DNA from 4 places in the Idiomarina sp. HB genome. Region 3 is predicted to be linked to each of the others. Evidence: predicted binding sites of a transcription regulator. Region 3 holds the regulator's gene; each other region holds the start of a gene.
What was found. Region 3 encodes sigma-54, which starts transcription at its own class of promoters, with help from an activator protein. Its sites were predicted from a motif close to GTTGGCACGNNNNTNGNNT; they were not measured.
Positions count from the first base shown of each region.

Region 1 (3,128 bases), 320 kb from region 3:
ATATTCGCCATCTCTTCGGCACTGGCTGCCTGAGGCTGATTTTCACCTGCCTCATTCGTTATTGTTTTCTGGTTAACCGCAACGGATACACTCAAACGTTCAACCGTGCCCGTTTGGCTGCGGGTATAAGTTACCGAGTTATCAAGCTCGTAATTGCGTGTCGCCTCGCGATGAGTGCTGCCGTTAGTCCCGCCACCAGCACTTCCTGCACCGGCCTCTTCCGGAATATCAGAATCAAGTGGCGGCTGATTCGTTAATGCACCAGGGATACCACCAATTGCGCTGCCGACAGAGCGGTTTTCGACCGTCATTTCACTGCGAATTGCCGGCATATCAGGATTAAACTGACGCTGAGTTTGTTCACGCTGGGTGAAGTCCATAGTGACATCAACCTGCGCGGTATAATTGTCATAGCCCAGCACAGGAATCAAAATACTGTCTATTTTCTTCAGGTATTCTTCTTCGCGCTTTTGTTCAATCTGATATTCGCGCGAACTTTTTGCCGCCAGGGCACTTTGTGAACCTGAGTTAAGCAAACGCCCGGCCTGATCAGTGACAGTAACGTGTTCAGTATTTAAACCGGTTACCGAAGACGCAACCATGTCAACAATCGAAGCAACTTCTTCTTCACTTAACGACGTACCACCGCGAACATTCAGCATAACCGACGCTTTCGGCTGCTTTTCACGACGGGCAAAAACATTTTCCTTCGGTACGGCCAGAAGTACTCTAGCCCCGGCCACTTTTTTTATTTCTTCAATAGCGCGCGCAAGCTGGACTTCACGGGAATGAATGAGTCGCTCTCGCTCCAGACGTTGGCTAACGCCAAAACCCGGTTCGCTCATTAATATTTCAGAACCATTATTGGTCGAGTTGCCGTAGTCTACTCCCGCACGAGTTAACTGCAGCTTGATTGCTTCATAATTCTCTTCCGGAACTGACACCGTATTGCCATCAACCTGGTACTCAATACCATTAGCATCCATATAGTCGAGCGTACTGATCAACTCCTGGGTTTCTAAATTACCTAGTGGACGGTAAGTTGATTCTTGTGCCCACAGCATAATAAAAACAGCAATGGCGACACAGATAGCCAGGGCTAAAACCACAATGACCTGACGAAGCATGTCAAAGTTACCCAGCATTGTCATAATACCGGTCTTCTCGCCGCCGTCTTCATTGCTTGTTCGGTTGCTGTCAGGTAAGTCGGTATCTTGTACCATTAAATCTGTTGATTCAGCCACGACTCATATCTCCAGTGCTGCTGCGGTTATACCGGCATTGACATAATTTCTTTGTACGCATCAACCACTTTGTTGCGTACCTGAACAGTTGCCTCAAACGCAATACCCGCTTTTTGGCTGGCGATCATAGTTTGCTCCAGCGTGACATTTGGGTCACCAAGCTCCATGCGTGTTTTTAAATCGCCTGAGGTTTGTTGCAATTCGTTAACGTTATCCATTGCGTTTTTCAGCATATTGGAAAAATCTGCTTGAGCAGTATTACCTTGCAGGGCGTTCACATTCGTAGGCTGGTCACGCTGAGAAGCCTGCGTGGCCATCGATTGTAACTGTTGGTAAAGTGCGTTTGCTTCCACTTTCATAATTAACCCCGTCAAAAATTCATCACTGACTCTATTTAAAGTTAACTATGCAAGCAAAATGCCAACTTATAAGATTGTGTAAAGAAAAGCCCTGAGATACAGGGCTAATAGTATAGACAGGAGTATTTTAAGTCGCCTTTAAGAGCCTGTCAGAGTAAGTCCCTGCTCACGAATCTTCGCTAGTTTGTAACGCAGCGTACGCGGACTAATTCCTAATTCATCCGCAACAGGTTGCCGTTTACCCTGATGGCGTTGCAGAGCTTCTTTGATAATTTGGTATTCCTGATGAAAAAGCGACTCATCCAGATTTTCCGATTTATCATCAGACGCGCTCACTTGCTCCGGAAACACACTCGCCGGTTCAGCGATATCATTAAGTTCCAGCATTAAATCATCGGGCTGAATTTCATCACCACGATGCAGAACCAGCGCACGTTGTACGACATTTTCCAGTTCACGAACATTACCCGGCCAGGAATACGACTGTAATTGCTTTATAGCAGCTGCCGAAAAAATGACAGGTGTTTTAATACCGGAACGCTGCTTGTGTCGCTGCAATAAGTTTTCAGCTAAAGGCACAATATCCGCAGGGCGTTCGCACAAAGACTTCCAGTGCAACGGGAACACGTTCAGCCGATACATGAGGTCTTCGCGCAACTGTCCCTCACGCACCGCTTGTTGAAGGTCACGGTTAGAGGTCGCAATTAAACGGACGTCGAGTTGAATGGTTTTACGTGAGCCCAGCCGTTCTACCTGACGTTCCTGAATAACCCGTAATAGTTTTGCCTGCAAATGCATAGCCATTTCGGTGACTTCGTCCAGCAACAAGGTACCACCCTGAGCGAGCTCAAACTTACCGGGAGACGACTGATTCGCACCAGTAAAAGCTCCTTTTTCATAGCCAAATAACATAGACTCAAGCATGTTTTCGGGTATGGCTGCACAATTAATCGCGACAAAGGGGCCATTTGCACGCTCAGAATGCTGATGAATATAACGTGCCAACACTTCTTTACCCGTGCCACTGGGCCCGGTAACCATTACGCTGGCTTCGCTGGCAGCTACCTTGCGTGCCATATTCAGAATAGCCTGGCTCGACTCTTCCTCGGCAACCGGTTCAATGTCGTTAATGGCACCGTCCGGCAAATACCTTTGTACCAAAGTCTGCAGTTTTTCTATTGAAAAAGGCTTCGTCAGGTAGTCGACAGCCCCTTCGCGCATTGCTACAACAGCATCATCCACCTTAGCAAAGGCGGTCATCATAATAACCGGAATGTCATATTGCTGATTGTTCATACTGCGCAATAATTGCAAACCATCAATACCCGGCATTTGAACGTCACTAATCACTAAAGCTACCGGCTCTTTTTTCAGTATTAACAAAGCCTCTTCACCATTTGCAGCTTCCAGACACTGGCAGTCCGCCAACTCCAAAGTATCGATAATTGCCTCACGCAAAGAAACATCGTCTTCAACAACCAGTACTTGTCGCTCAGCCATAACACACCTCATTCAGTCGGTTTTC
Region 1 is NZ_JAYLVU010000002.1:732,078-735,205, reverse strand. Features, by position in the region: gene fliF (flagellar basal-body MS-ring/collar protein FliF) at 1-1,223, opposite strand, end outside; gene fliE (flagellar hook-basal body complex protein FliE) at 1,271-1,603, opposite strand; gene VBY75_RS09170 (sigma-54-dependent transcriptional regulator) at 1,742-3,103, opposite strand; gene VBY75_RS09165 (sensor histidine kinase) at 3,096-3,128, opposite strand, start outside.
Region 1: a site for sigma-54 is predicted at 1,651-1,669, ahead of fliE (flagellar hook-basal body complex protein FliE). Genes of this name have one in related genera too.

Region 2 (3,128 bases), on a different contig from region 3:
GAAGCGTTGTTTTCGTCTATTGAATTAACCTCTGAATGGATAATAAAACCGTTCGAAATGACTTCAGGTGATGGGGAAGAGCCATTTATCCAGTCAATATGGGTGTCTTGTATATAGCGATTCAAAACTTCGACGGCCCGGGCTTTGCGCTTTGCTTTTTCAATAGCGCCTAACCCAATTTGGAGCAGCTGCTGACTACTGACAGCCCAAATAGCGACTATTGCAGAAGCAACCAAGGTTTCGGTCAGGGAAAAACCTTTACTTTTGTGCTGACTCATAATGCTGTTTCTGTCGGTTAAAATCGGCTTCTAACTGGCCAGAAAGTACTTGCCACTGATGCTCTTGCTGAGCTTCCAGCATTTGCGCGTAGAAAAACAGGGCGGCGACGCTTGCGGAGCTTAGACTAATGAGTGTTACTAAGGTGAGTATTAACGCGAATCCTTTCGCTTGCATTGTGAACATCCTTCTCTGTGGTTAAAAGCAAAGGGCTAAGAAAATATTGTTATGCTTCGTTTAAACGGTTGCTCTTGCACGCCGTTTTTAGTGACCCGTGAAATAATCAGTGTAATAAACAGCTTTGAGGCGCCGTCAGACACTGACGGAACACTGGTTTCAACCATTAACTCCTGAACCTCAAACTGTGTTTTGTCGGTCAGTGACTGCCAACCATACCCTGAACAGTCCAGTGTCATAGGGTTATGCTGTAACTGGGAGTTCCTGACCCGAAAGCCAACCGACCCGCCGCTTTGGGTAGGGAAAATAAAGCAATTGCTTTGTGGATTTTGCACACTGCTCGCGATTGTCTGATTCAGGCTTTCAAAGAACTGATAAGAAACGGCTTGCCCACCCAGAATAAATTGTGCACTCGACACCGCACGAAACTGAGCGCCCTTTTGCCACTGCATTATTTGCTGAGTGGTGATCACAATAATAGAACCAAGTGCAGCAGCAATGAGTACTTCAACCAAGCTATAGCCATTACTTTTACTAACTAGCATAAGGAGATTCCGGGCAATGACGAGCCAAGGCTAACGCAAGAGCGAATGCGACCTTTGCTGCTTATAATTACTTTTATCATGCTGTCACCGCTTACAATCCGGACATGCCCAGGTACAGCCGCACCGGAGTTACCGTAGAACTTGAGTGGACTTGCTGCGCTGTACGTCGATTCTGTCATTGCTTTAAAAACACTGGAGCGAGCGTCAATAGGTACCAATTCAGCAACTATTGAGCGCTGTTCCTTCTGTGCCTTTGCTTTTACTTGATGCAAATACAACAACCAGCGATTACTGGCCTGCTGCAACAGTAAGGTCTCCATTTGTTGACTCAATAACGGCATTGATAACGCACCTAAGCCAGCGCTAATTGTCAGTGCAATAAGCATTTCAACGAGGGAATAACCACGCACGGTAATAACCTTTTTGTTAAAGAGCAGAGAGTGTAGCTGCCAGACGATAAATATCTGTAGGCCAAAACGTATCAACGAGTCAGAAAATATTTAAAAAGCTGGCTCGATTCTTGAATGAAGCACCGCAGGTTCAACTTTTTGACGCAACAGGAAGACGTATGGCGGGCGGTGCCGAAAAGTTAGTAGGTTTAAGAAATTTCACGCAGAACAACGCGCATCTGATTAAAGGATTCGGAACGCCTGTGGCCATTATGGCCATTCTGGCGATGGTAGTTCTGCCAATTCCGGCCATGGTGCTGGATATTCTGTTCTCGTTTTCAATTACCTTGTCGCTGGTAGTTATGCTGGTGGCGGTTTATACCCAACGTCCGCTAGATTTCGCTGCGTTTCCGACGGTATTGCTTATTGCTACGGTCTTACGGTTAAGCCTTAACGTTGCCTCAACCCGTATTGTTTTGCTGGAAGGTCATAACGGCCCCGGCGCGGCGGGCTCAGTGATTGAAGCCTTCGGTAGCGTGGTCATAGGCGGTAACTACACCGTTGGTCTGGTGGTGTTTGCCATTCTGGTTATTATTAACTTTGTGGTTATCACCAAAGGTGCCGGCCGTATTTCAGAAGTTACTGCCCGTTTTACCCTTGATGCCATGCCGGGTAAACAGATGGCTATTGATGCCGACCTGAACGCGGGTTTAATCAATCAGGAAGAAGCCAAAGCCCGACGCAGTGACGTAACCCGTGAAGCCGATTTCTACGGCTCTATGGACGGTGCCAGTAAGTTCGTAAAAGGGGACGCCATAGCCGGTATCCTTATTCTCTTTATTAACATTATCGGCGGCCTGCTCATTGGTATGATCCAGTACGGCCTGACCTTTAATGAGGCCGTGGAAGTTTATACCCTGTTGACCATTGGTGACGGCCTGGTCGCGCAAATCCCCTCTTTATTACTGTCGGTTGCTACCGCCATTATCATTACTCGCGAAAATGACAGTAAAGACATGGGTGATGCCGTTGTACTGCAACTGCTTGATAACCCCAAGGTTTTGGTCATTACCAGTGCGGTACTCTTTGCTATGGGTGTTATCCCGGGTATGCCACATCTGGCGTTCTTGAGTATGTCAGCGGTACTAGCCGGTGCAGCGTACTTTAAGCTTAAAAAGTCAAAAGTCGAAGAAGGCGAGCTGGTAGAGAAAGAACAGGAGCAGCAAGTCCAGCAGGCGCAGCAAAAAGAGCTTAGCTGGGACGATGTGCGCCATGTAGACACTATTGGTCTGGAAGTTGGCTATCGTTTAATTCCTTTGGTCGATAAGCAGCAGGGCGGCGAGCTCCTGTCACGCATAAAAGGCGTGCGTAAGAAGCAGTCACAGGAATTTGGTTTCCTGGTGCCAGCTGTTCATATCAGAGACAACCTGGATTTAGGCCCTAACAGTTACCGAATTACCCTAATGGGTGTGACTATGGGCGAAGCTGAAATTCGCCATGACTGGGAAATGGCGATTAACCCGGGTCAGGTTTTCGGCGAATTGGAAGGCGAAAAAACAACTGACCCTGCCTTTGGCCTGGATGCGGTCTGGATCCGTCCGGAACAACGAGAGCATGCGCAGACCCTGGGTTATACCGTGGTGGATGCGGCAACTGTGGTTGCAACACATTTAAGTCAAATAGTGACAAACCATGCGTCACAGCTACTGGGTCATGAAGAAGCACAAGAATTACTGGATCG
Region 2 is NZ_JAYLVU010000001.1:1,075,919-1,079,046, reverse strand. Features, by position in the region: gene VBY75_RS05375 (PulJ/GspJ family protein) at 1-278, opposite strand, end outside; gene VBY75_RS05370 (Type II secretion pathway-like protein) at 259-453, opposite strand; gene VBY75_RS05365 (prepilin-type N-terminal cleavage/methylation domain-containing protein) at 489-998, opposite strand; gene VBY75_RS05360 (prepilin-type N-terminal cleavage/methylation domain-containing protein) at 992-1,408, opposite strand; gene flhA (flagellar biosynthesis protein FlhA) at 1,567-3,128, shown strand, end outside.
Region 2: a site for sigma-54 is predicted at 1,506-1,524, ahead of flhA (flagellar biosynthesis protein FlhA). Genes of this name have one in related genera too.

Region 3 (3,128 bases):
CCAAAGGCAAAAACTGACTCCAACGAGAAAAATAACGAGAACCCTTAATATGGCAACCTTACGAGTTAAACACTTAGCCAAAAGCTATAAAAGTCGCCAGGTTGTTAAAGACGTTAGCCTGGAGGTGAGTCAGGGACAGGTTATTGGGTTACTAGGGCCTAATGGAGCCGGTAAAACAACCACCTTTTATATGATTGTCGGACTGGTTAACAGCGATAAAGGCCAGATTTTACTGGATGATAACGACCTCACTTTACTGCCAATGCATGAGCGGGCACGCAGAGGTATTGGTTACCTGCCACAGGAAGCTTCTATTTTCAGAAAGCTAACGGTACGTGACAACCTAATGGCCATTTTAGAAACCCGCAAAGCGTTATCAGACAACGACAGAGAAGAACAGCTCGATGCCTTACTCGAAGAGTTTAATATTGGGCACATTGCCAACAGCCAAGGAATGAGTCTGTCAGGCGGTGAGCGCCGACGGGTTGAAATAGCCAGGGCCCTGGCAGCAGAGCCCACTTTTATTCTTTTAGATGAGCCTTTCGCTGGTGTCGACCCCATATCCGTCATTGATATCAAAAAAATCATTGAGCATTTAAAGCAACGCGGTATTGGCGTATTGATTACCGACCATAATGTTCGTGAAACCCTATCGGTTTGTGAACACGCCTATATCGTTAGTCATGGCGAACTTATTGCCAGTGGGGATGCAGAAAGTATATTATCGAATCAACAGGTTAAAGACGTTTACCTCGGTGAGCAGTTCACCTTATAACGTGAAACCGGGACAGTCATTATGAAGCAAAGTCTGCAGCTAAAAATTGGTCAGCATCTGACCATGACGCCACAACTTCAACAGGCCATTCGCCTGCTGCAGCTTTCCTCACTCGATCTTCAGGCTGAAATTCAGGATGCACTGGACAGTAATCCTCTATTAGAAGTTGAAGGCGATGCCAGCAACGAAGCTGACAACTCCGAAACCCGAAATATCGAAGAGCGGGATGACAGTCAGCGAGAAACCTCGGACGTTATAAAAACTCAGGAAATGCCGGACGAGTTACCGGTAGACAGCAGTTGGGATGACACCTACTCCAGCCAGACACCGGTTAATGGGGCCGCGTCCTCTGGTAAGTCTTTTGACGGTGACTTTGAAGTTTACCAGGGCTCGACCAGTGAGTCGTTGCAAGATCACTTACTTTGGCAAATGCAGCTTTCCCACTTTTCTGACGAAGACACGGCCATAGCTGAAGCCATTATCGAAGCTATAGACGACAACGGCTATCTAATGGTCGATGTTGATGAAATTATTGAAGCGGTGCGCCTGCCAGAGGTAGAAGCAGAAGAAGTTTGCATGGTGCTTAAACGCATTCAGCATTTCGACCCAATAGGAGTTGGAGCGCGTAGCGTCAGCGAATGTCTTGCCATTCAGTTGCGACAGTTAAATGACGACACTGAATACAAAGAGGTTGCTCTATGCTTAGTGACGGAACATATGGATTTACTGGGCAGCCGGGATTTTCGCACCATTCAGCGTAAGTTAAAGCTCTCGGAAGACGACTTGCGTCAAACCATGCGCTTGATTCAGCAGTTGCATCCCCACCCGGGTGAGCAAGTTGCACAACAACCCGTTGAATATGTCATTCCGGATGTTGCTGTGGCAAAAAAAAATGGGCGTTGGATGGTCGAATTGAACCCCGACAGCGTACCTAAATTAAAGGTCAATGAAGAATACGCGGCCTTGAGTAAAGCAGCTAAGTCAGTAGCCGACAGCCAGTACATAAAAAACCACACGCAGGAAGCGCGTTGGTTTATAAAAAGCCTGGAAAGTCGCAATGACACGTTGCTAAAAGTTGCCAACTGCATAGTGCAACGCCAACAGGGCTTTTTTGAGCATGGCGAAGAAGCCATGAAGCCTATGGTTTTAAACGATGTCGCCGAAGCAGTGGATATGCACGAAAGCACCATTTCGCGGGTGACAACACAGAAATACTTACACTGTCCGCGGGGCGTGTTTGAGTTAAAATACTTTTTCTCAAGTCATGTCAGTACTGAGGGCGGTGGTGAGTGTTCAAGCACTGCAATACGTGCTTTAATTAAGAAGATGGTCGCTGCAGAAAACCGCAGTAAACCGTTAAGTGACAGCAAAATTGCTGAACTGATAGCTGAACAAGGTATCCAAGTAGCAAGGAGGACAATTGCGAAGTATCGGGAATCGTTAAACATTCCATCATCGAGCCAACGCAAAAGTCTTTTGTAACTTTGTTAACTGCAAGAAGGAAGACGTTATGCAAATTAATTTGACCGGTCACCACATCGATATTACCGAAGCTTTACGTGACTACGTAGACACAAAATTTGCCAAGCTGGAACGACATTTTGACCACATTACTAATGTTCACGTCATCCTAAATGTTGAAAAAACGATTCAAAAAGCGGAAGCTACGCTGCACGTGAATGGCGGTGAAATTTTTGCCGACGCAAAACACGACGATATGTACGCGGCCATCGACGGTTTAATCAATAAGCTGGACCGTCAGGTGATTAAACACAAAGAAAAAATGAAACAACATTAATCCATGCAACTGAGTGAATTGTTAAGCCCCGACTGCACCAAGTGTGCAGTCGAGGGCGCAAGTAAAAAAAGACTGCTTGAAACCATTAGTCAAATCGTAGCTCCTAAGTTGTCCGGCATTACCCGCCATGACATTTTTGAGAGCCTATTGAACCGTGAGCGTTTGGGCAGTACGGGAATTGGCTTAGGTATCGCAATTCCTCATGGCCGATTACCCAATGCTAACCACCCGGTTGCGGTATTACTCACGCTAGATGAGCCGATTGAGTTTGACTCTATCGACAACCAACCCGTCGATATTATATTCGCGCTTCTGGTACCAGAATCCGAACACGAAAACCATCTGCAGACTTTAGCTTCTGTCGCTCGCCGTATGAATGACAAAGACTGCACACGTGCATTACGCCAGGCTGACTCCGACAAAGACTTATACCAATTATTTATTGGCGAAGGTGAGCAGTCGCCATGCAACTGATCATTGTTAGTGGTCGTTCCGGTTCAGGTAAAACCATCGCGTTGCGGGTCCTTGAGGATTTAGGTTTTTACTGCGTTGATA
Region 3 is NZ_JAYLVU010000002.1:414,440-417,567, reverse strand. Features, by position in the region: gene lptA (lipopolysaccharide transport periplasmic protein LptA) at 1-48, shown strand, start outside; gene lptB (LPS export ABC transporter ATP-binding protein) at 50-775, shown strand; gene VBY75_RS07775 (RNA polymerase factor sigma-54) at 797-2,257, shown strand; gene hpf (ribosome hibernation promoting factor) at 2,286-2,573, shown strand; gene ptsN (PTS IIA-like nitrogen regulatory protein PtsN) at 2,577-3,047, shown strand; gene rapZ (RNase adapter RapZ) at 3,038-3,128, shown strand, end outside.

Region 4 (3,128 bases), on a different contig from region 3:
AGCCATTTCGTGCAAGTACCGACATAACAGCTGAAGTAATGTCGTACCCTTGTTGCTGATACCAACGTGAAGATTTCAGCTCCACATAAATACCGGTGGACATCTCACGCACCCGGTTCAGTTCATGAATCAACTTAATGTGTTCATCCAGGGTTTGAATAGGGAAGCGCACATCCGGTTGAGCGAAGCGTTTAGGATAGACCAGCTCATAGTCTTTATGGCGGGCAACAACCGTTAAGCGCTTTAATTCATCCAGGGAAAAGTCGACCACATAATATTTACCATCGGGCCGGTGCTTCTCCGGGAATACTTCAGACACGTTGGTAACATGGTCCAGTTTTTCGTCGTGCAAAACCACCGGCACACCGTCACGAGTTAGCTGTATGTCCTGTTCAATGAAGTCCGCACCTAATGCATGGGCCATAACCGTACTGGCCTGAGTATGTTCCGGTAGATAACCCGACGCACCACGATGCGCAATATCCAGAAACTCAGGTACTTTTAAATCATGAAACGGCGCGTCCGGCAGAGTCTCCTGTGCTTTTGGTGCAGCAACTGCCAAGCCTGATAAAAAAGTGCAAATGATGAATCTATTCATTATTCCAGTTAACCTCTAGCACTTTATCGCCGAGCTCGCGGTAACGTTTTATCAGCACCTCAATGGACTCGGGCTCAGGGTTTAATTCACGCCCTCGTAAATACTCCGGGTTATACAATTTACTGACCGAACGCTCACCTAAATCACAGGAAAACGTCACGATACGTTGCCCCGGCCCCTTTCGCAAAGCAGCAGCCAAAGCGCCGGCAACATTAAGCGCGGAGCTGCTACCCAGCACAATACCGTCCTTGTCTCTGACATAACGCGACAGCGTGACTAAATCCTGATCGGGCAAGTTAACGGCATGATCAATCCGTGCCTGACGAAAGTTATCCACTAACCGCATAATACCAATGCCTTCTGTCATGGAACCGCCCGTCGAAACATACTCACCACTGCGAAGGAACTCATAAATTCCCGAGCCATCCGGGTCCACAACCCAAACATCAATATCCGGATTTTTCTCTTTCAAAAAGCGCGAGTTACCACCAATGGTGCCACCAGTACCTGCTACAGAAACCAGAACATCAACTTTACCACCGGTTTGTTCCCAAATTTCCGGGCCCGTATGAAGGTAATGCGCGCGGGCGTTGCTGGTATTTTCAAACTGATTGGCCCACCAACAGTCGTCACGCTCTTCAGCTAAGCGACGCGCTGTGTGATAAAAGTGGTTTTCGTTTTTAAAAGGAACCGGGTCAACGGCCATTAGCTCACCGCCATGCAGGCGTATCATCCGTTCTTTTTCTGGTGTCTGATCATTAGGCATAACCGCCAGCATGTTCAGCCCATAGGACTTAGCAACAACCGCGAGGCCAATGCCAGTATTGCCGGCAGTACCTTCCACTACGGTCATACCCGGCTTAAGTTCGCCGCGCTGCATAGCGTCGTCAATGAGCTGTTTAGCAGCACGATCTTTTATTGAGCCTCCCGGGTTCTGAAACTCGCACTTAATAAAGATATCGCACCCGGTTAAATCAGACAGCGATGGTATCCGTAACAGATCTGTCTCACCAATAAGGTCGCTCTGCCGTGCTCCAAGTTTCATGCTACTGCACCTTTCATCCTGCATTACTGTAGGTAAATAGTATCTCCCCTGTAAGGTCTGGGTTCAATAGCACTTTTGGTGCAGTGCACAGAGGTTGCGCACGTTTTTTGTGCAGAGCTCTCATCGAAATTCTATTTATCCATAAATATCAACAAATTAATCTTTGGCACATTTCCTGAATTAGAAGGTTGCTTAACAATCTTTTAATAAGGAAGCCTCATGAAAATGCTCGTTGCGTTAATCAAACCTTTCAAGCTGGAGGATGTAAAGCAGGCTTTGTTTGAAATTGGCTGCTCCGGCTTAACTGTAACCGAAGTTCGTGGTGTTGGCCGGCAAAAAGGCCATACCGAGCTGTATCGAGGAGCCGAGTACCAGGTCGACTTTCTTCCCAAAATGAAAATAGAACTGGCTCTTCCCGATGAAACCCTTGAACGGGCGCTGGAAGTTGTTAGCGCAGCGGCTCATACCGGCAATATCGGAGACGGAAAGATATTTGTTCTGCCACTTGAGCACTGCGTTCGCATACGTACCGGTGAAACTGACAAAGACGCTCTTTAAGGAGTCCCCCATGGAAGCACAAGATTTACAGCAACTCACTTTTGCCCTCGATACTTTTTATCTGCTTGTTTGCGGCGCGCTGGTCATGTGGATGGCGGCCGGGTTTTCAATGTTAGAAGCCGGCCTGGTAAGAGCCAAAAACACCACCGAAATTCTGACCAAAAACATTGCTCTCTACTCCATTGCCTGTATTACTTATTTAGCCATTGGTTATAAAGTCATGTACCCGGATCCTTCCCCTGCTTACGCCGCCGATGCAAACTTCTTCTTTCAGGTTGTGTTTGTTGCCACCGCTATGTCCATTGTTTCCGGCGCCGTAGCAGAGCGAATGAAGCTCATGAGCTTTTTAGTTTTTTGTGTCGTACTCAGCGCATTTATTTACCCGGTTCAGGGCTTGTGGACCTGGGGCGGCGGCATGATAGCAAACTGGGGGTTTGTCGATTTTGCCGGCTCTAGTATTGTTCACTTAACCGGGGCATCAGCAGCACTGGCGGCGGTCATATTGCTGGGTCCCCGCTCTGGCAAATACCTGAGTGACGGCAGTATTAATGCCTTACCGGGTTCAAACATGCCTCTCGCCGCACTGGGTACTTTTATTCTCTGGTTCGGATGGTTCGGTTTTAACGGCGGTTCCCAGCTGGCTCTGGGCTCAGTTGATGACGCCAACGCCATTGCACGCGCTATGGTCAATACCAACACCTCGGCAGCAGCAGGAACAATAGCGGCACTGCTGTTTACCAAGTTACTCTGGAAAAAAGCCGACCTGACTATGATACTAAACGGTGCTTTAGCCGGTTTAGTCGCCATAACTGCACAACCCGTTACTCCCGAACCCTGGCAGGCAAGTGTTTTTGGCTTTGTCGCCGGACTCATTGTTGTGTTGTCAATTATTGCTCTGGATAAGCTGCACATTGACGACCCGGTTGG
Region 4 is NZ_JAYLVU010000003.1:252,778-255,905, forward strand. Features, by position in the region: gene glpQ (glycerophosphodiester phosphodiesterase) at 1-598, opposite strand, end outside; gene VBY75_RS10555 (cysteine synthase A) at 591-1,643, opposite strand; gene VBY75_RS10560 (P-II family nitrogen regulator) at 1,863-2,201, shown strand; gene VBY75_RS10565 (ammonium transporter) at 2,212-3,128, shown strand, end outside.
Region 4: a site for sigma-54 is predicted at 1,806-1,824, ahead of VBY75_RS10560 (P-II family nitrogen regulator). Genes of this name have one in related genera too.